Regions from separate parts of the Staphylococcus hyicus genome, predicted to be linked through region 1. Evidence: predicted binding sites of a transcription regulator. Region 1 holds the regulator's gene; each other region holds the start of a gene.
What was found. The regulator Rex, encoded in region 1, represses fermentation and respiration genes when NADH is low (regulators of the CRP and FNR family bind a similar motif). The targets are predictions, from matches to a motif close to TTGTGAAATATTTCACAA.
Positions count from the first base shown of each region.

Region 2: arcA (arginine deiminase) is a predicted target of Rex. The motif match lies at 1,449-1,466, and genes of this name have one in related genera.
Region 3: pflB (formate C-acetyltransferase) is a predicted target of Rex. The motif match lies at 1,109-1,126, and genes of this name have one in related genera.
Region 4: SHYC_RS02420 (nitrate/nitrite transporter) is a predicted target of Rex. The motif match lies at 1,808-1,825, and genes of this name have one in related genera.

Region 1 is NZ_CP008747.1:867,163-872,940, reverse strand. Features, by position in the region: gene SHYC_RS03985 (sucrose-6-phosphate hydrolase) at 1-412, opposite strand, end outside; gene SHYC_RS03980 (sulfurtransferase TusA family protein) at 751-975, opposite strand; gene SHYC_RS03975 (YeeE/YedE family protein) at 1,000-2,082, opposite strand; gene SHYC_RS03970 (redox-sensing transcriptional repressor Rex) at 2,262-2,897, opposite strand; gene SHYC_RS03965 (ABC-F family ATP-binding cassette domain-containing protein) at 3,171-5,111, shown strand; gene SHYC_RS12250 (hypothetical protein) at 5,459-5,692, shown strand; gene SHYC_RS03955 (MutS-related protein) at 5,656-5,778, shown strand, end outside.
Region 2 is NZ_CP008747.1:202,715-208,492, forward strand. Features, by position in the region: gene argF (ornithine carbamoyltransferase) at 1-133, opposite strand, end outside; gene arcA (arginine deiminase) at 157-1,389, opposite strand; gene SHYC_RS00855 (arginine repressor) at 1,632-2,090, opposite strand; gene SHYC_RS11970 (SE2200 family small protein) at 2,618-2,728, opposite strand; gene lqo (L-lactate dehydrogenase (quinone)) at 2,746-4,239, opposite strand; gene SHYC_RS00865 (isoprenylcysteine carboxyl methyltransferase family protein) at 4,410-4,910, opposite strand; gene SHYC_RS00870 (amino acid permease) at 5,201-5,778, opposite strand, start outside.
Region 3 is NZ_CP008747.1:531,026-536,803, reverse strand. Features, by position in the region: gene SHYC_RS02270 (SDR family oxidoreductase) at 108-770, opposite strand; gene pflB (formate C-acetyltransferase) at 1,173-3,422, shown strand; gene pflA (pyruvate formate-lyase-activating protein) at 3,464-4,228, shown strand; gene SHYC_RS02255 (PTS sugar transporter subunit IIC) at 4,809-5,778, opposite strand, start outside.
Region 4 is NZ_CP008747.1:568,686-574,463, reverse strand. Features, by position in the region: gene SHYC_RS02425 (M20/M25/M40 family metallo-hydrolase) at 1-378, shown strand, start outside; gene SHYC_RS02420 (nitrate/nitrite transporter) at 536-1,696, opposite strand; gene nreC (nitrate respiration regulation response regulator NreC) at 1,962-2,612, opposite strand; gene SHYC_RS02410 (sensor histidine kinase) at 2,590-3,672, opposite strand; gene nreA (nitrate respiration regulation accessory nitrate sensor NreA) at 3,672-4,133, opposite strand; gene narI (respiratory nitrate reductase subunit gamma) at 4,154-4,831, opposite strand; gene narJ (nitrate reductase molybdenum cofactor assembly chaperone) at 4,824-5,399, opposite strand; gene narH (nitrate reductase subunit beta) at 5,392-5,778, opposite strand, start outside.

The DNA.
Region 1 (5,778 bases):
ACTGACTACTCCGTCTTTCCCAAGACTGCGTACGATGATTACCCGTATACATATAATAAAGTTGGTTTTGAAATTCAAATGCGCTACCACTGTAGGCACCATGGCTATCATACATCGTGTCTGGTTTTAATATTGGACCCTGAGGTTTTAATGTCACTAATGTATTTCCATTATAGTGGAACCAATATTTCAAACCATGAACTGCACCTAATGGAAACCATTGATGCGATAAATAATACTGACCTTGAAAATAAATCAAACCATTTGGGTCATTTAATAAACCCGTTGGGGGCTGAATATGAAATTTTTGGCGATACAGGGATGCTTGCACACGATTTTTTAATGTATCAAGTGATTTGGTATTCACATCCTCTAACTTTTGGTAACGCTTTTCCCGACTCCATTGCTCCATTCCTTTACATTTCCTCCTTTATAAATTTTTGTAGATAAGATGAATCTAATGCTTCTCGAACCTACTCAACTTGATAAGTCACATAGCGCATATCAAGAACACTATTCAATCTATGTAAATATTAAAGTTGCTATACTTGTATGAATCCTATTTATTAGGCACGCGTTAAAACTTGTGTGGTGGTGATCATACATTAATAAATCGTAAAAAATGAGTCATTTGTGCTTTCATAATCTCTATGTTATTTTATCACACATCGCCACTGATAAATGAAATTTTTTCAATATAAAACCGATCAAACCCTTTCGTCTAAAGGATTTAATCGGCATCAATTGTGCTTAGGCTTTTTGCACAGTTATGGTCCAAGAAGCATCTCCTATTTGTTCATAGTTTGTAACTGGATAACCATTTTCAGCAGCCCAATTAGGAATGGCTTCTGTAGCTTGTGTACAATCAAAATCGATTTTCAGTTCGTCTCCTAATGCTATTTCTTGCATTTTCTTTTGCGCTTCAATAAGTGGAAATGGACAAACCATCCCTACTGTTCCTAAATCATGTATCATTTTGAACCCTCCGTTTGTTATGGATTATGACGCACGCATTGCTTGCGACTGTATTGTTTTCCCCCGTTGTACAGTTCTCATAGGTCGAACAAACATAAAATAACTCATAAACCACGTACCAATAATCATAAAGGCTAGTGCTATCCAACCTTGCCATGATAATGCTGCAGTAGCAACTAATCCATTACCAATGGAGCATCCTCCTGCGACTGCTGCCCCAAAACCCATGAAAGTACCTCCAACAGCACTATTGCGCAGTGTTTTCTTATCCGGTAAACGCCATGCAAATTCTCTTGAGCCTCGCGCTGCAATATATGATCCAAAAAAGATTCCAATAACTAGAAAAACACCCCAGTCTATAGTTGAAACATCACCTGTCGTTAAAAACATGACAATTTTAGAAGAAGGAGTGGTGATTCCTAATCCGCCTTGTCGCCCAGTGGACTCTGACATGGGCCAAGCAATTAACGCTATAAAGCCGACTACAATTGCTGCAACAAAGGGATGGAAACGTTTCTCAAATAAAATGTGACGTAACCCTGTATATCGTTGTTTTAATTGTGGTACTGCTATTTTAGGTTTCGGTTTTCTCAATGTTCTATTGACTAGAAACAGCGTAACACCAACTAAAATAATTAAAAATATCCAACTTGGAATACCTGTCGATTGAGCCATATCTGCATTGGCAACTGTCTTACTATTAATTTTATTCATTAAGGGGGCTAAAACGCCATTTTTAGTAATCGCCGCAAATAATGCATACATTAAAAGGGCTATCCAACTCCCAATCAATCCTTCACCCGCACGGTAATACGTACCAGTAGCACATCCTCCCGCTAAAATGATACCGATACCAAAAATAAATGAGCCAATGATTGTTCCAATTATTGGAAACGTCTCATTTGAAATAGTAATTACCCCAATGGCGTTTAAAAGAAAAATTCCGATAGCTTGAATTGTTATAGCAATAAGTAATGCATAAAACATTTTATTGTTTCTTTGAACATACATATCCCGAAAGCCGCCTGTTAAGCAAAACCGAGTACGTTGCATTACAAAACCTAACAGTCCCCCTACGATTAGCCCACTTATAATTGTCCAAACCATTTAAACATCTCCTATCCCGATTATTATGATAAGAATTATAACAAATAAACTATTTTTATCAAGGGGATATTCCAAAATAAAAAAATCGAAGCACTTACACTTCGATTTTTCATTTATATATTAAGTTGATTCTCATGCATCATACATTCTAACGTTAATGATTAAAAATGTTTTATTGCTTAACCATAGTTTTTCATAAAAAACAATAACGACTGAAGTTCAACGCCTAAATCGATTTGATGTACTTGAACATCATTTGGCACTTGCACTGGTGATGGTGTAAAATTTAAAATTCCTTTTACGCCAGCAGCAACAACTTTGTCTGTAACACTTTGGGCAACCTTAATCGGTGTCGCAATAATAATTACTTCTAACGCTTGATCTTGAATCACTTTTTTCATTTCATCCATTGATTTCACTGTTACATCACCAATTTTTGTACCAACAATATCTGGATCAATATCAAAAGCTTCTGTAATAAACATATCGTCATGTATTGGAAAGTTAAATGAAATTAACGCTTTTCCTAAATGTCCCACACCGACAACACCAATTTTAATTAAATCAGCATCACTCAATTCGGATTTGAAAAACTCTAATAAACTGTCAATATTGTAACCATACCCTTTTTTACCAAGTTCACCGAAGTAAGAAAAATCACGTCTAATTGTAGCAGAATCTATACCAAGACCTTCGCTTATTTCTTTAGAATTAACGCGAGATGTTCCTTTCGATTTGAGACTATTTACAAAGCGATAATATAACGGTAAGCGCTTCAATGTCGCGCGTGGAATTTTATTTAATTCTTTAGTCATTTTCGTTCCTCCATCTTTCACATGCCATTTCAGGCAACAAACTAAGTCATATGTGCTATTGTAGCTTTAAAAATATTTTATAATAAAAAGAATTATCTACTTTATATACTATAAATATCTGTAAATACATTATGACTTAATATTGTTTTGTTAAAAAATTCACCAACTTTTATTCATAATAATTATAACTTAAAACCGGTTTTAAAGGAACATAATCTATTTGATACCCTTTCACTTTGTTGTACAATAATTAAGAATGAAAGGAGCTTGCACATGATACTAATGCAATTAAATCAACTTTCAAAATCATTTGACGGTGAGGAAATTTTCAATAACGTCAATTTTGAAGTACAGACAGGCGAACGTATTGGCATCGTTGGTCGAAATGGTGCTGGAAAATCAACGCTAATGAAAATTATTGCTGGCGTAGACAATTACGATAGCGGGCATATCTCTAAAATTAAAGGTTTGAAGATTGGCTATTTAACCCAACAGATGACACTAGATACCAAAAATACGGTAATCGAGGAAATGTCGAAACCCTTTCAAGAAATCGAGTCAATTGCACAAAAGATGCAATTTGAAACCGATTGGTTGAGTACACATGCAGATGATTATGAAAGTCCCGAATATCAAGAACACTTAAATCGTTATGAATCATTATCTAATCAATTCGAACAAATGGAAGGATACCAATATGAAAGTAAAATTAAAACCGTTTTACATGGCTTAAAATTTACAGTAGAAGATTATGATAGACCAATTAATGATTTCAGTGGTGGCCAAAAAACACGTTTGTCACTTGCACAAATGTTATTAAGTAAACCTGATCTACTCTTATTGGATGAACCGACCAATCACCTTGACATGGAAACCACAGAATGGCTTGAGGAGTATTTAAAATATTTTAATGGCGCGATTGTCATCATCTCCCATGACCGTTTCTTTTTAGACAAAATTGTTACCCAAGTGTATGATGTCGCACTAGGCGAAGTAAAACTTTATAAAGGTAACTATGCAAAATATGTTCAGCTACGTGACCAATATTATGAAAAGCGCATGATTGAATATGAGCGTCAACAATTAGAAATTAAACGCCTTGAAACATTTGTTGATAAAAATATCACACGTGCTTCGACTAGTGGAATGGCTAAAAGTCGACGTAAAATTTTAGAAAAAATGGAACGAATTGAAAAGCCTTTATTAGATGCTAAAAGTGCTAATATTCAATTTGATTTTGACCGAAATACCGGGAATGATGTTATGAATATCAACAACCTTGAAATCGGTTATCACACTCCTATTACAGCCCCTATCACGTTTGAAATTACAAAAGGAGATCATATCGCTGTAATTGGACCGAATGGTATTGGAAAATCGACATTTATTAAAACGTTAGCCAATAAAATTTCGGCGCTTTCAGGACACATTCAAACTGGCTCAAACTTAAAAATCGGGTACTATGACCAAAAACAAGCTGAATTCAAATCTAATAAAACGATTTTAGATTTTGTGTGGGATCAATATCGTCAAATGCCTGAAAAAGATATTCGCGCTGTATTAGGTCGCTTTTTATTTACCCAAGACGAAGTTAAAAAAATAATCAATGATCTGTCGGGTGGCGAAAAGGCTAGATTACAACTTGCACTTCTCATGTTAGAAAGAAATAATGTTTTAATACTTGATGAACCAACCAACCATCTTGACATAAATTCGAAGGAAATGTTAGAGCAAGCTTTATCAGAATTTGATGGTACATTAATATTCGTCTCCCATGATCGCTATTTTATAAATGCTTTAGCAAATAAAATATTTAGTTTGGATTCAGATGGAGGACAGTTTATCCAAGGAAATTATGCCTACTATTTAGAAAAAGTCGCTCAGCAAAAAGCTATAGAGGCGCGACAAGGTGAAACGCAGTTTGATAAACAACCTTCTAGCATAGTATCAAACACGGATTACCAAGATCAAAAAGTCATGCGACGTGAAAAACGTAAAATTGAACGTCAAATCGAAGAACATGAAGCACATATAGCAACTTACGAAGCGCAAATTGAGCAATTAGATATACTAATGGCATCAGAAGAAATTGTAAATGATTATGAAGAGACTGCACGTCTTGCAAACGAACGAAGCACAATCGAACAAAATTTAGAACATTCAATGCTACAATGGGAAGAATTACAACATTTATTAAATGAATATGAAACATAACACTTAATATCGAAGTATAATTTTATACTTCGGTTATTTTTATTTACACACTTTATAGACAGACGCATTGTTTTAAAACCCTTTATATTACAACTGTCCACAAAGATATCCTACTTATCCACAAATAAACACTTAATCGAAACGATACTTATCAACAATATATCCACCCTTTTTTCGGTATTATATCTATTTTTATACACAGGATGTTAACAAGTTGTGCATAAGTACGCATGTTCCCTATTGACTTTTTAATCTCTTTCTTTGGACCTTGTATTAATCTTAATTAATAATTAAAATTGTTTTATATAGATTATTTTATTAAATTAGATTAAGGGAGCTCAACGCACATGGTGAACTTTATTTTTTTCATTGTTTTCATCGCCGTCATTATCACTGTAATGATAGTTACAGAAATATATCAATATATTGTGTTCCGCAAATCAATCGTAGCACATTTAAAGCATCATCATAAGTTCGATCATATGCCTTTTATAATACGTATTATCTTAAATATGCATCATTATGCGAGAACAGTCACCATCCATTGTTTTGGATTGACGATAAAACATGGTCAGATTTAAATATGATAGACATGTTCAAATCTTTGAATTATACGTATACTTCAATAGGCGAAAATCACTTATATCATATTTTAAGACTTCAATCC
Region 2 (5,778 bases), 660 kb from region 1:
GGATACCATCTTGTTTGTAAGATTTTAATGTAATCGCAAAATCAATTAATGCTTCAAATTCTGCTTTCGTAAAATCGTTTTCTTTTAATAATGAACGTCCTTTTAAAGCGACTGGTTTGTGTAATTCCATCATTCTTTTTTTCCTCCTCAATGTCTTTAAATGTCTTCACGATATAAAGGTTGACTCATACAACGTGGGCCTCCACGACCGCGTACAAGTTCACCACCAGGAATTTCAATGACTTTCAAGCCTTTTTCACGTAGTAAGGTGTTAGAGACATAGTTTCTGTCATATGTCACAACAACGCCAGGACGGATACAAAGTGTATTCGACCCATCATTCCATTGTTCACGTGGACCATCGATTGTATCGCCATTACCTGTAGGAATGAATTCAATATTATCGATGTTTAACGCATCTTCTAAAGTTTGTTTTAGTTGGTTAGAATGGGTGATTTTAATGTTGTCATCACCGTTACATGGCTCAATCGTAAAGATATTCATATGACCTTCAGATTTAAGTATGGCAGCATGCATTGTAAATTTATCGTAATCAATCATCGTAAATACCGTATCTAAATGCATAAATGTACGACTTGTCGGAATTTCAATCGCAATGATTTTTTTGAACGTCGATGCAGGGTTGCTGAAAATGCTACGCGCTAAGCGTTCGATTGCTTGTGCTGATGTTCGTTCTGAAATACCAATAGCAAGTACCTCTTTAGATAAGACAAGCTCATCGCCACCTTCAATGTTGAATGGACTATCACGATCAACCCAAACAGGAATGTCACTCTCTTTAAAGTCGGGGTGATGGTTCAAGATATATTGCATGAATATTGATTCACGGCGACGTGCGCGCCAATACATGCGGTTAATTGTAACGCCATTTCCAACCGACGCTTGAGGGTCGCGTGTGAAATAAAGGTTTGGCATTGGATCAAGATAGAATGGGTATTTATCATCCATATATTCAACGAGATGTGTCGTTTTTAAATTAATTTCTTCTTTTCGAACCCCAGCCATAATTTTGTCGACTAAACTTTGATTATCGAGTTTTGAAAAGAGGGCTTTAATTTCTGCTTCATGCCCAAGAACTGTTTTACGAGATTCTGCTAAAATTTCATCGATAAATTGTGCACGAACTTGAGGTTCAGTTAAACTTTCTGCCGTCAGTTTTTCAAGGTATAGCACTTCTACACCTTCATTTCGTAAAACTTCTGCAAAATAATCATGTTCACGTTGTGCGACTTTTAAATAAGGAATGTCATCAAAAAGCAAGCCATCTAAATAATCTGGAACGAGATTTTCAAGTTCTTTACCAGGGCGTTTAAGTAAAACGGTTTTTAAACGACCAATTTCACTGTTCACTTTAATCGTACGTTTCATGTCGATTTTCCTCCTTTATGTGGTGATGTCTTCACTATAAAGGTTTGAAAACGTTAACATCGTGATTTATTTCACAAATATAAAGAGGAATATTTCTTGTTTTAAAGATAGGTCTATGCACAAAAATTTATTTTTTTACATGTCATACGTGTTTTATTGCGGTACGAATTGGATAATGAATGAATATTTGTGTATACATCAAGTGTCAATTTGTCGTTGATACATTCTAATGCATAAACATGCTAAAGTTGATGCGCAGGGAAGAGCGTCGTTACGACGCAACGTGCAACCTCTGTCGAACGGGTCATAATCATTGTTGTATCATTCCCACTAACCGTGCCGATAATGTCAGGTAGGTTTAATGCATCAATATAAAAATTTATCGTTTGACCAAATCCTGGAGAGGATTGAATTAAAATACAATGGTTTATGACAGTAATACGTTGGATGTCATCAGTGTATAGCTTTTTTAGCATTTCCAGATATTTTGGTTTATCATTGGAGATCAATTGATAGCGTGATCGATGATGTTGGGAAGGGACTTTATGTATATTTAACTGTAAAAAATCATTTGCAATGGTCGTTAGGCTAAAATGAATGCCAAATCGAGCTTCTATAATATCGATCACATCTTGCTTTGATGTAATACAGTTATGTTGAACAATGATCTCGATAAATTTTTGTCTTTCTTCGCGTTTCATTTTTAGCACCTCCTAAATTAGTCCGCTGACCGCTTTATACATCAACTATCCAATAAATATTATTAACAAGTTCTTCAAATTAAAGCAAAAATAATAGTATTCATTTTTAGTGTAAAAATGTCAAAAATCTATGTTAAAGGCGTTATAATTAAGGATTTTTACGAAGTTGTGACAAAAGAAAGTGACGTTATAATTCGAGAATAAAGGTCGTAAACATATCATCGTTTACGTTATGTGAAAGGGGGTCTATATGCTATTTTGCAAACGCTATGGACACGATAGCTCAGCGTAGCTCGGGCAAGGTTTACCAAATGCACAAATTACAATGATTTCAAAGAGAGTTATGACTAGAAGGTGTTCACAATATTGGGAGATGGTGTATATGAAAACACCTCATGACATAAGGATGCGTCACCATTTCGGTTACTTTGACATATGTGGAAAGTTAGAGCAACTAAAGCTTAAAAACATATTATATATAGAAAAAACACGTATCATCACAATTGATGATACGTGCTTTTTGGGCTTTAGTATTCGATATTTGGTGCTTTGTTAACGTGTTGTTGATAACGTTTTAAAGCAGCAAATGCGCCGCCAAGGACGCCAACTACGACTGTTAATGTAACGAGTGCTTTCATGCCGCAACGACTCCTTTTTATTCGTAATAGTTTAATTCAAGATCTTTAGATGTTTGTTTACGTGTTTTACGCATTAACGCCTCGTCTTCAATTAATGATTTACCATATGATGGAATCATTTTTTGAATTTTTGGCGTCCATTCAGAAGTTAATTCTGGGAAGTTCTTTTCAAGTACTTCTAATGCAACAGATACAGAAGTAGACGCTCCTGGTGATTCACCTAATAATGCGATAACTGTATGGTCTTGTGAGTTAACCACTTCAGTACCGAATTGGATGAAACCTTTACCGTATTCTTCAGTATCTTTAATAACTTGAACACGTTTACCAGCAGTGTATAATTCCCAATCTTCATCACGTGCTTCTGGGTAGAATGTACGTAAATGGTTCATACAACCTTCTTTTGTCATTAAAATTTGGTCGAATGAGTACTTGATTAAAGGTAAGTTTTTCGCTGCTGATGCAAGTAAAGTCATGATGTTGTATGGCTTAACTGAACGGAATAAGTCTAAGTTAGAACCATTTTTCAAGAATTTAGGACCTACACTTGCGAATGGACCGAATAATAATGTTTTCTCACCATTAATATAACGTGTGTCTAAGTGAGGTACTGTCATTGGTGGTGTACCAGGTGGCTCTTTACCATATACTTTAACACCGTGTTCTTCAACAACTTCTGGGTTTGTACATGTTAAGAATTGACCTGTAATCGGGAATCCACCTAAGTTTTTACTTTCAGGAATACCAGTTTTTTGAAGTAATGGAATTGCGCCACCGCCAGCGCCAATAAAGACGTGGTGTGCAATTTCAGTGAAGACTTTGCCGCTATTACGGTTACGGATTTTAACTTCCCATTTTTTATCTTCACGTTGCATAAAGTCGATTACTTCGTGGTTGTATTTCACTTCAGCATTGTCATGAGCTTCAATATTAGAAGTCATTTTGCGTGTTAATTCACCGAAGTTAACATCTGTACCTTCATCGATTTTACTTGCAGCCATAATGTCGCTCGCATCGCGGCCTTTCATCATTAATGGCATCCATTTACGCATTACTTCGATATCTTCTGTATATTCGATGTTGTCGAACATCGGTGATTGTTTCATTGCTTCGTAACGATCTTTCAAGAACTTACGATTATTTACACCACGTACGAAACTAATATGAGGTAATGGATTGATAAATTCACGTGGGTTTGAAATGTTTTTATTTTTTACTAGGAAGCCCCAGAATTGTTTTGAAATTTCAAACTCCTCGTTAATGTGTTTCGCTTTCTCGATGTCGATTGAACCATCTGGTTGTAATACCGTATAGTTCAACTCACATAGTGCAGCATGACCTGTACCAGCGTTGTGACGTTCATTAGAACTTTCAAGGCCTGGACGATCTAAGCGTTCATATAACTTGATGTTCCAGTTTGGTTCAAGTTCTTTAATCATTGAACTAAACGTAGTACTCAGTACACCAGCACCAACAACAATGATGTTTCTAGGTTCTGACTGATTAGACATATTTATCACCTTTCAAATTTAGTTATAACCATTAGCATAAGCTTATATTTAAACGATATGCTCTAATTATATTACATTTACTTTTATTATGGAATTGCACAGATAAAGAAATTTTAAATTGTATGGCATAACCTTAGAAAAGTTAGGGATAAATACGGTATTATACGCTATTAATTGAAGGATTCCATTAATTTTTCTTCTTGTTTGATACGCTTTATTAAAAAGTATGCGTAAGGTAAAAGTAAAAACCATGTATATGTTGCACTTGTGAGTAATAATACACCGATTAATTCGGGAATAATATTTAAGAAATAGTTCGGATGCTTAGTTATTTTATAAAGTCCTGATTTCACGATAGGGTGGTGTGGTAAGATAAATATTTTTAATGTCCAAATGCGTCCTAATGTACGAATGACATGAAATAACACGAAGTAACTCAACACAAGTAAGATGAGTCCAAACACGTTGATTGTACCTATAGTTGTGTGTTGTATCCATGCCTCTAAAGCGGCTCCAACATAAATAAGAATATGTGTCGCAGCTAAACCTTTTGAGTTTGCTTGACCATATTCTTTTGCACCTTCAGCAATGAGTGCTTTAGCGTTGTTAATAGATATGTATAAACTGTACAAACGAATAACGAAAAAAGCGGCTAACAATGTTAAAACCATAATGCGTCATCTCTTTCTTTTATAGAATAAAAAAATGCAATCCAACGTGATAATGGTGAGAGATCTTGGTTGCCATCTACGGGTATCACGTCGGTATCGCATTGTAGTTATATTGTATGGTGAGGCGGGGGATAAAACCATTAAATCAAACTTAAATCTAGCTTTAATTTGAGTTAAACCATAGGAATATAAAGGATGATTTAAAAATTGTGACGCCTCATTAAATCAAAAGCCTTCCAAATCTGTGACGATTTCGAAGGCTTTTATTTATAAAACACTTACGTTAAATCTTATGCATGTTTCGCAATATCGGCATGTTTTTTTATGGTTGTGCGGTGACGCCAATAAATAAATGTGAGGGCACCGTACCAAATTGGAGATAAAATAAAGCCAACGCGTGTATCAGGTTCTATCAATAATAGCACCAAAATAAAGGCGAAAAATGCGAGTACGGCATAAGCGGTAAAGACCCCGCCTGGTAATTTGAAGGTACTTGCTTTATGCAATGCATGATCCTTACGGTAATAACTAATATATGCAACGACAATCAAAGCCCAAACGACAACGGTGATGGAAGTCGCTACGGAAGTAATATATACAAATACAGTCTCCGCATTTGGAATGATTAAGTTGAGAATGACTGTGATTGAAATTAAGCCACATGTTACCAGTAAAGCATTACGGGGAACACCACGACTTGAAAGACGGTGCATTGCTTCAGGTGCTTGTTTTTTATCACCAAGTGAAAACAATACACGACTATTTGCAAAGATTCCACTATTTGCCGATGATGCTGCAGCTGTTAATACAACAAAGTTGATAAATCCGGCTGCAAAAGGGATACCTGCTAATGCGAATAAACCGACAA
Region 3 (5,778 bases), 340 kb from region 1:
TGGTCATTATCATAAAAAAATACAGAATAGCCTGATGAAGCATAAAAACAATCATCATAGGTTATTCTGTATATACATACATCTTTAGTGTCTTCACAGAAAAGACACTAAGCGTGTATGTTATCTAAAGCTTCTCTCACAGGTTGGTCACCATCAAGAACTTGAAATTCTTTGCCTTGATGTTTTGATTGCGTAATAATTTCAAACAGTACACGTGCTACATTTTCCCGTGAAATTTCGCGTTTATCTGGTTTTTCAAATAATGATGCTATACTTACATTCCCACTGCCTTGCGCGTTTGTTAAGCCACCTGGGTGCACAATTGTCGCTATGAGCTTACTGCGTCTCAAATAATCATCCGCGTAATGTTTCGCAATCGTATATGGCTTTAAATCACCACCCGCATCAATCGCTTCACGGCGAGAATCCCAAGTTGACACCATAATAAAGTGAGAAATGTTAGCGCCTTCACTTGCACGAATCACTTTCACAGCGCCATCTAAATCAACCGCCAGCGTTTTATCAGCGCCTGTTGCCCCTCCAGAACCGACGGAAAACACGACCTGATCGTAACCTGCTAGTTTTTTTTGTATTGTTTCAATACTGTCGTATTCAACATCAATCAACGTAGCTTGAATGCCTTTAGCTTCTAGGGCTTCTTTCTGTGAATCTTTTCGAACACCTGCAGTAAACTCTTGATGATTGTCTTTTAACAATTGCACGAGATAATGACCTACGCCACCATTCGCACCGAGTACAAATGTTTTCACCATATAGATTCCCTCCATTCATTTGATATTGCCATCGTATAACAGTACATAAAGAATCTCACATAAAGTGCTTATAAATTGTCTAAAACCTCGCTCATTTTGTCATAAACCCTCGGGACATGCGCGATTTAATATTACTTTTCAATGAATTGAACTCCTTTTTTCCTATTTAAATGTCCCAAGTCAAAAATTTCAAGATGATTTAAAAGACTCACCTCACTTATTTAGAATTTATGTACATCATAAAAATACAAATAACATTGATTCAAATGAATTGTGGCAGTTTTATATACAAAATATATACAAATAATGACAATGCGCAAACGCTTTCAAAATTTACGTGATATATTTCACATGAATTGATATACTAATTGTGAAATGATGAACAATGGAGGTTTGATCATGATTTATGAAGCAAAAACACAAACAAATGCTTGGAAAGGTTTTAAGACGGGACTTTGGTCACATCGTGTCGATGTCCGTGATTTCATTCAATTAAACTTCACTGGCTACACAGGTGATGACTCATTTTTAGAAGGCCCAACAGAAGCAACAAAACAACTTTGGGACCAAGTCATGACACTCTCAAAAGAAGAACGTGAACGTGGTGGCATGTGGGATATGGATACAAAAATCCCTTCATCGATTACTTCTCATGATGCGGGTTACCTTAATGAATCACTTGAACAAATTGTAGGGGTACAAACTGAAAAACCATTCAAACGTTCTATGCAACCTTTTGGTGGTATTCGTATGGCTAAAGCAGCTTGCGAAGCATACGGTTATGAACTTGACAAAGAAACAGAACGCATCTTTACAGACTATCGTAAAACGCATAACCAAGGTGTATTCGATGCTTATTCAAAAGAAATGCTTGCATGCCGTAAAGCAGGTATTATTACAGGCTTACCAGATGCGTATGGTCGTGGCCGTATTATTGGTGACTACCGTCGTGTAGCATTATATGGTGTCGATTTCTTAATGGCAGAAAAACAAAAAGATTTTGAAAATCTTTCTACAACAATGTCAGAGGATATTATTCGTTTACGTGAAGAATTATCTGAACAATACCGTTCTTTAAAAGAGTTAAAAGAATTAGGTAACATCTATGGTTTCGACTTAAGCCGTCCAGCTGAAAACTTTAAAGAAGCTGTTCAATGGTTATACCTTGCTTATCTTGCTGCAATTAAAGAACAAAACGGTGCTGCGATGAGTCTTGGTCGTACGTCTACTTTCTTAGATATTTATGCTCAACGTGATTTAGACAACGGTACTATGACAGAGTCTGAAGTTCAAGAAATCATCGACCATTTCATTATGAAATTACGTCTTGTAAAATTCGCACGTACACCAGACTACAACGAGTTATTCTCAGGTGATCCAACTTGGGTAACTGAATCAATTGGTGGTGTTGGTTTAGATGGTCGTGCGATGGTAACGAAAAACTCTTTCCGTTTCTTACATTCACTTGATAACTTAGGCCCAGCACCTGAGCCAAACTTAACAGTATTATGGTCAACACGCTTACCAGAAAACTTCAAAAAGTATTGTACGAAAATGAGTATTAAAACAAGCTCAATTCAGTATGAAAATGATGATCTTATGCGTGAAAGCTATGGTGATGACTATGGTATCGCATGTTGTGTATCAGCAATGAGAATTGGTAAACAAATGCAATTCTTCGGTGCACGTGCCAACCTTGCAAAAACATTGTTATATGCGATTAACGGTGGTAAAGATGAAAAGTCAGGTCAACAAGTTGCGCCAAACTTTAAAGCAATAGAATCAGAAGTGTTAGATTATGATGAAGTCTATGCACGTTTTGATGAAATGATGGAATGGTTAGCTGGCGTTTACATTAACTCACTTAACGTCATTCACTACATGCATGATAAGTACAGCTACGAACGTATTGAAATGGCACTTCATGATACAGATGTTCACCGTACAATGGCAACTGGTATTGCGGGTCTTTCTGTGGCTGCTGACTCATTATCAGCCATTAAATACGGCACAGTTAAAACAATACGTGATGAAAATGGTTTAGTTGTTGATTTCGAAACAACAGGAGAATATCCGAAGTACGGTAACAATGATTCACGCGTAGATGATATTGCTGTTCAACTTGTTGAAAGCTTCATGAGAAAATTACGCAAACATAAAACGTATCGTGAATCTGAACATACAATGAGTGTATTAACAATTACCTCTAACGTTGTATATGGTAAGAAAACAGGTAATACACCAGACGGTCGTAAAGCCGGCGAACCATTTGCACCAGGTGCAAACCCTATGCATGGTCGCGATGAACACGGTGCACTCGCTTCATTATCATCTGTAGCAAAATTACCATACGATTGTTGTAAAGATGGTATTTCTAACACATTTAGTATCGTCCCTAAATCATTAGGTAAAGAAGACGATACACAACAACAAAACTTAGTAAGTATTTTAGATGGTTATGCAATGCAACATGGTCATCACTTAAATATTAACGTATTCAACCGTGAAACATTACTCGATGCAATGGAACATCCAGAAGAATACCCTCAACTTACAGTTCGTGTATCTGGTTACGCGGTGAACTTTATTAAACTGACACGTGAGCAACAACTTGATGTCATTTCAAGAACATTCCACGAGTCTATGTAAAACAAACTATTATTAACGCTTTTGAAAACGGGGAGATATCAATGATACAAGGACATATTCATTCAGTAGAAAGTCTAGGAACAGTAGATGGTCCAGGCCTACGCTATATCCTATTTTTGCAAGGATGTTTGCTGCGCTGCTTATACTGTCATAACCCTGACACCTGGAAAGTGAACACCCCCTCACGACGAGCAACAGCAGATGAGCTTATCCATGAGATCACGCCTTATCTTCCCTACTTTCAAAGTTCTGGTGGCGGTGTAACGGTAAGCGGTGGAGAGCCCCTACTCCAAATGCCGTTTATTACAGAGTTGTTTAAATTGTGTCATGAACATGGCATTCATACATGTATTGATACATCATTAGGTTGTGCCAATGATACAGAAGCTTTCAAAAAACATTTTGAAACGTTACGCCAGCACACTGATTTGTTCATGGTCGACATTAAACATATCGATGATGACAAACACCGGCATTTGACAGGAAAGTCTAATCAACCGATCTTAAAATTCATTCAATATTTGAATGAACAGCATCACCCTATTTGGATCCGACATGTACTTGTCCCAGGTCTAACAGATGCCCCTGAAGACCTGAAAAAATTAGGTGCGTTCATAAATTCACTTGATAACGTCGAAAAGTTTGAGATACTCCCATACCATGAGCTCGGCGTACATAAGTGGCAAGCACTTGGTGTTCCATATCAACTCTCATCTGTTGCGCCCCCAACAGATGAAGACGTTCAAAAAGCCTATGATCTTATTCAGTTCAAAGGGACTGCGTCTATGAAATCTTTAGCCAAGTAAATTCATACGCGTCCATAAAAACTAGGAATTACCCTCCCCCTAGTTTGCGTACACAAAAATTAAAATACTAACATCACTCCTTTAATGATTCGCCCGGAAGCATAGACACATGGTTCCGGGCTCTTTTGTATATTAAAACCTTATTTAACTCCTTATAAAGGTCATATCATCAATTCGGATGGCTTTAAATATATACATAAACATCACCTATATTTCGACGCCATTCACATTCACAGATACATATCATTTAAAACGTTATGTGCAAGAAAGAAGTGAGAAGGTTATAGAGGCAATAATAAAAGCGCTGAGATACTGCAGCGCTTTTAATCGAATAGGGGCTACAATATCGCAACCCTATTCATCAATAACCTCCAACATAATCTATGCGTACATGAAAGATGTAGGTTGTTATTTATCTTTATTAATATAAATACTCTCTATGATGGGTATTATAATGAATTTAATGTTTCATTTTTAATTGACTCCTTACCCCATACTTCTAAGGCAATGCGTCTAGAAAAACGAGGCGTTAGGAATAATTAATAAATGCGTTGCTTTGTGCCACAACACCTATATGTCATTATGATTTCGTTTCTTCTGCTGCTAAGAATTTATAAATATCATTCGAGTAAAGCTTCAATACTTTCGTAAACACCATGTTTAATATAAAACCTACCACACCTGGTATAATGACAAATACTAAAGCGACTAAAAAGATATTCATTGCGACTGGACCATCTAACATCTCTATTGCTTTAATTGGTCCAACAAGTCCAACCAAACCAAAGCCAGCCGCTTCTTTCGTACCGACTATTCCAATGATACCACCCGCTGCACCTGCACACGCAGCAGATAAGCCTATAGGCAATAACATAATTGGATAACGAATAACATTGGTCATCATCATTTTCATTGCACCTAAGAGAATCGCAATAGGCACACCAATTTTATTCACTTTCAACGTGCATAAGAATAAAACAATACCCGTTGTTGCTACACCAATTGTTGCTGCGCCTGCTGCCATTCCTGAAATCCCAATCGCTAAACCTACTGCAACGGTAGATACGGGTGAGACGATAATAAATGAAAATAGAACTGCAATTAAAATACACATCAGTACTGGTTGAAGCGTCGTAAACGTATTAATCAATTCTCCGATGGCTAACGTAATTTTACTAATATATGGTAGTGTAAACACACCAAAAAGCCCAGGAATACACCCGACGAGGATAGGTAGTAAAATAATTTTCAAGCTACCTAAACGATCTTCTAACCATAACACAAGTAATACCGCTAAAGCCGCAGTAAGCATCGTATTGATTAAATCACCTATGCCGACGATTTGCCAACCTGTTTCCGTAACTTTCGCCGCACCAGATCCAACATATGATGCAGCACCTACAATCACCGTTGCTAACGCAGATAACTTAAATTGTATGGCGATAAGGACGCCCACCATCATTGGAAGCATAAATTGAATGCCCATTACAACATAAAACAATGTGTTAAAAATATCCGCATACTGACTTAAATACTTAAACAATCCACCT
Region 4 (5,778 bases), 300 kb from region 1:
CCCTATTATCCAGCTACGAACGCATCATTTCATCCAATGATAGAAGCTGTAGGGCAGACAATTTGTAAAACATTTAAAGAAACGTTTAATCGAAGTTCAGAACGTATACATTATTTTAATGGCATTAGTGATTTAAGTTATGTCGCACCTTCACCAAACGGTTCGGGTTTTGAAGCATTTGAACAACAAACACCCGTATTTAATCGAACATATAAAATCCCTTTTAAAGATATTGAGGCCATTCAAGCACCATTAATAAACTGTGGCCCCATTGGTAAAGATGCACATAAAGTTACTGAGCGCATCCATAAACAAAGTGCGTTTGTTGAGTTGCCCGTGGTCTTAGAAAGTATCATTAATACCCACTTCTTATCCTAAATATTGTTGCATTGACATAAAACATGATGCTATCGATGATGGGAATATCGCCCACTATCGTTTCCGTCATAGTGCCTATGACGCACCCATAACTTTCAATAGCGCAAATAAAATTAGCGCTAGAACCTATTAATGTAGTTCTAGCGCTAAACATTGTTTATGCTACGTTTTTTTCACGTTTTGATAAATTCATCATAGTGATTAATGCAATAATACCGAAGACACTTAATAATATAAAGGCTAAATGGCTTGTTCCTGTCATTCCCGTTACCGCTGAAATGACAAGTGGTGGAAAGAAACCACCGAGACCTCCCATCATGGAAACGATGCCGTTTGCCACACCCGCTTCGGTTGTAAAGTAATGTGGCACAAGTTTGAAGATGAGTCCATTTCCAATACCTGCACATACACTTACTGTTAAACAGCCAAGTGTGAAGAAGAAAATATTATGAGAAACTCCTAATAAGAATGATCCTACAATCATAATAGAGAAGAAAATTTTCAACATCGTTACTGCGTTAAACTTATCTCCTAACATTCCCCCTACCGGACGTAAGAATGTTGCTAAGGCAATAAATACACCGGTTCTAATTCCAGCATCTACTTTATCAATACCGAAATGCGTCACTAAATAGTTAGGTAAGAATAAACCGAAAGCCACAAAGGCACCAAACGTAATGAAATACCAAAAACTCAAGTAATATAATTTGTAGTTCGCCATCAGCTTACGTGATTGTTCAACGAGTGGTACTTTCACTTTTGGTTCTTTATTGTCTCCTAAGAAGAACATAACAATCGCAAAGACAGCCATTACAATAAGGTATAATTTAATAGTGGATTGCCATCCAATCACACCCGCAATAGGTGGTGCTAGGAATGCAGAAACTGCTGTTCCTAAGTTCCCCATACCGTAAATACCATTTGCTAAACCAACTTTATCTTTAGAAAAATATTTAGGAATCGATGTTACACCTACTGAGAAAATTGCACCGCCCACTCCTAAAAAGAAGCCTGCAAACATCAAAGCTCCAGGAGATGCCGCTTGACTTAATAAAAACACTGGTATCATTAGTACAATGAAACTCGTAAAAAATACCCATTTTGCACCTACAATGTTTGTTAAATATCCAAATGGTACACGAAGGACTGAACCTAAAATAACAGGAATCGCTAAGATGATTGATAACTGTCCACTTGAGATTTTAATATCTTGTGAAATAAATGGCATGAGAGGTGCGATGATACTCCACACCATAAACCCAGCTACAAGGCTTAATGTTTGTAACCCGAGTTGAAGACCGCCTTTTGACTTATTCATTCTCTTTCACCCTTTTTCTTTAAATTTCATTGTGTACCAAAACGTATAGACCTTTTTCCATTGTCTTTCATTTTAATACGTGTTTACTAATTCATACATAGTGTAACGTGCTTGTGAAATTAATAACATAAGGACTTCCCCTATACACATATGGGTGCTTCCCCTAAAAAAGTTAGCATTTTAACATTATTTTTTATTCATTTATACAAAGTCAACAATCATAAAAAAACGTCAGAAATCTTAATCAAGACTTCTAACGTTTATTCTAAAAATCTAATAACTTTTTCTTTAACGCATATTCTACGAGTTCTGGTTTAGATTTTAAGTTTAATTTGTCCATAATACGTGTTTTATGTGCTTCAACTGTCTTCACGGAAACAAATAATTTTTCAGCAATATCTTTATTACCGTAGCCTTTAGCAATAAGTGGTAATATTTCAAGTTCTCGCTTAGATAACACTTTGAACGGGTCATTTGAGTATGAAGCATCATCAGAAGAATGGACAAATTCTTTAACAAGTGATGTTGTCATCTTCGGATCAATAAATGTTTCACCTTTATAAACCGTACGTATTGCGAGTAATAACTGCTCATCAGGCGCATTTTTTAAAATATAACCACTCGCGCCACTTCGTAACACATGGAATAAATATTCCTCATCATCATACATTGTAAGGATTAATATTTTTGTCTTAGGAAAGCTATCTAAAATTTTACTCGTCGCGATTAAACCTGATTCTCCAGGCGGCATGCTTAAATCCATAATCAAAACATCAGGTTCGTATTTCATGACCATTTGATAAGCTTCTACACCATCAGCAGCTGTTCCTACAACTTCCATATCTTCTTGAAAATTTAAAATCATAGAAAAGCCAGTTCGTACCACTGCGTGATCATCTGCTATTACGATTTTCAAGCTCAACGCCCCCAATTTGCTCAATAGGCACTTCTAAAGTGACTAGAGTACCTTTCCCTTTTTCTGTTTTAATATCTAGTTTACCATTAACAAGTTCAGCGCGTTCATTCATACCATATAAGCCTAAACCAGAGCCTTTAGGATGGTCTTTAGGATCAAATCCCACACCTTGGTCTGATACTTCAGCAAATAAACGATTTTTATCTTTTCGAACGTTGACATCTACAACATCTACATCCGCATATTTCATAGCATTAAATACCGCTTCTTGCACGACACGGTATACAACTGTTTCAATCTCACTATCAAAGCGTTGCGGCGGCATATCGAAGTGGTAATTCACCATTAATCCGTAATTGTTTTCAAGCTGTTTAAAGTATGTCTTAAATGCGGCATCTAAACCAAGATCATCTAATGATGACGGTCTTAATTCTGAAGATAAATTCCGTATGTCATCAATTAACTTCGCCATTAACCCTTCAATATTATGCGATTGTTTAATCATACTTTCCATATTTTGTTGGTATTTAAGTAGGCGCATTTCTACATTGACGTTAATCAGTTCTTGAACGACACCATCATGAAGTTCACGTGATATACGCTTTCGTTCATTTTCTTGTGCTGCAATGGTTTTTTGAATCATATGTCGTTGATGAAGCTTTTCATGACGTTCGAGTTGTTGTGTCACATTTTGAAGTGTAAATACTTTAATATCTTGCTCTTTATCTATAGTTTGATACATTGCAGTAAAAGGTTCCACTTTATTCTCACGTGTTTTCATGAACACTTGAAAGGTAGAATTCCCCATTTCTTGTGTTTCTAAAAAACAATTGTAACACGTTTTTAACGCATGTTCTGTCGTATACCCTTCACAACGCCCACATATCGTATTTGATGTTACTGCTTGTAAATTATTATCATCTGAAAGCACACGCTTTGCAGCATTGTTCATAAAAATAACATCCCCAGCACGATCAATAAAGAGAATCATTTCAGTTGTATTTTCATAATGTGATAACAATAACTCATTTAAAACATACGGTTTCGTTTTAGATTTCATTATAATATCACCCTGTCTTCGCTTGTTAATGAACCAATTCCTTTAATATTAATGACGTCGCGTGTCTTATTAGGTAAGGGTTTTCCGTTTCTCTGACCAAATAACAAGACCCCTTTGACACGATGATTGTGCCAAAGCGGTATTGCTACAAGTGCAGTCAACTGCTCACTCAAGAGTATTGGAAAATTAAATAATGATTGTTGTATTTCTTCTTGGTTTGTATCAGCAATAGTCATTGGCTTTCCTGTTTTCATCACAGTACCGGCAATGCCACGTCCATTACGGAGAACGATGCGTTGATATCTATTATTCAGATTACCTGACACGTAACGCCATTTGATTTTCATACCGACATGATCTTCTGTAGGTAATGCAAGTCCTGCAAAATCAAAGCCAAAGCGAAGTCGCAACACTTCAAGCTCCGATTGATAATCATGTTTTGAAAAATCAATTGGGTCCACGGTCATCACCCCATCTTTATTTATACTTTATGTTTGCGGTAAATAATATAACTTCGGCTCGCATATGATAATGGGACACTCCATACATGAACAAGTCTTGTAAATGGCCACAAAGCCATAATAGAAAAGCCTAACAAAACATGTAATTTAAAAGCAAGTGGCACAGCTGTCATTAAGTTTGCATCAGGGCTAAACATGAACAATCCTCTGAACCATATCGAAATTGTTTGACGATAATCAAAATCTGGCGTTGTAGCATTTACAACGAGCGTTGCATAAAGACCCGCAAACACGATGACTAATAATAAAAAGTTGACAAGTATATCTGATGCAGAACTTAAACGACGCACATTTGCTTTTGTTACACGTCTTGCTGTTAATAAAAACATACCGATTAATGTTATTATACCAAATATACTACCAATATACACAGCTCCAATATGATACAGGTGGTTATTTACACCTATCGCTTCTAACCAATGTGCCGGTATCAAAAGACCTACAACGTGTCCAAAGAACACAGGAATAATACCTAAATGAAATAATAAACTTCCCCACTTTAGTTGCTTTTTTTCAATAAATTCACTTGATTTTGCAGTCCATGAAAATTGGTCGAATTTATAGCGCGCAATATGACCAATTATGAAGATTGCAAGACAGAGATATGGGAAGATTACCCATAAAAATTGATTAAACATGTTGTGTCACCTCATTGTCTTGTACGATGCAACGTTTTAACGTTTCTCGTAAACCTCGTATTAAATGACTATATGGATTACCCTTTTCCTCTAAATATTTCATCATTGGATACGTGCCATCTTCAATAATCATAATAAGCAATTGCATATTTTCTTGTGCTCGATCATCGCCATCAATCGGTGCTGCATATAAAAATTCAAGCATTAATGGTAAATAATCAGAGAGCTCTGATGCTGGCATTTCTAGGCCAAACATTTCATATAAAACTTTAAGCTTTGCTAGCATTTGTCCGCGCTCTTTTTGCGTATCAAATTTATTGAAGGTCATATATAACGTTGTTTTCTTATTAAAGTCAAACGTATCCGTGTACAAAGATTTAATTTCAGACAAACTCAATTCATACATACGTTCACGATACGCTTTCACGTGAGGATACGCAGGGTGATCCTCACTGAAAATCGCATCAAATGTTTTAGGATGAAAGGTCAATTTTTCCGGAAAACTTAATTGTTGGCTCAGATAAGCAAATGTCTCTTTGTAATACTTGAGCGTTTCAAGGTTAATCACGGAAGATCCCTCCATAGAAGTTGTCGTTGTATATTTCTTGACCCGTTTTACCACCTGCACCTACAGGTACGCCACAACCGTCACAGTTTGCACCGAAGTGTTCACCACCATAACCTTGGCTACCTTGCGCCGCATACGTGTCCATATATTGTTCTTTGTGTGATGTTGGAATAACGAAGCGGTCTTCATGTTTTGCAATGGCTAACAAACGGTACATGTCTTTTGCTTGACGTTCTGTTAATCCGACACGTTCTAATCGTGACATATCAAAGTCACGCCCCGTATTTTGTGCACGCATATAGCTACGCATCATTGCCATGCGTTGTAAAGACCCTTTTACTGCAGTTGTGTCTCCGGCAGTAAATAATTCAGCAAGATA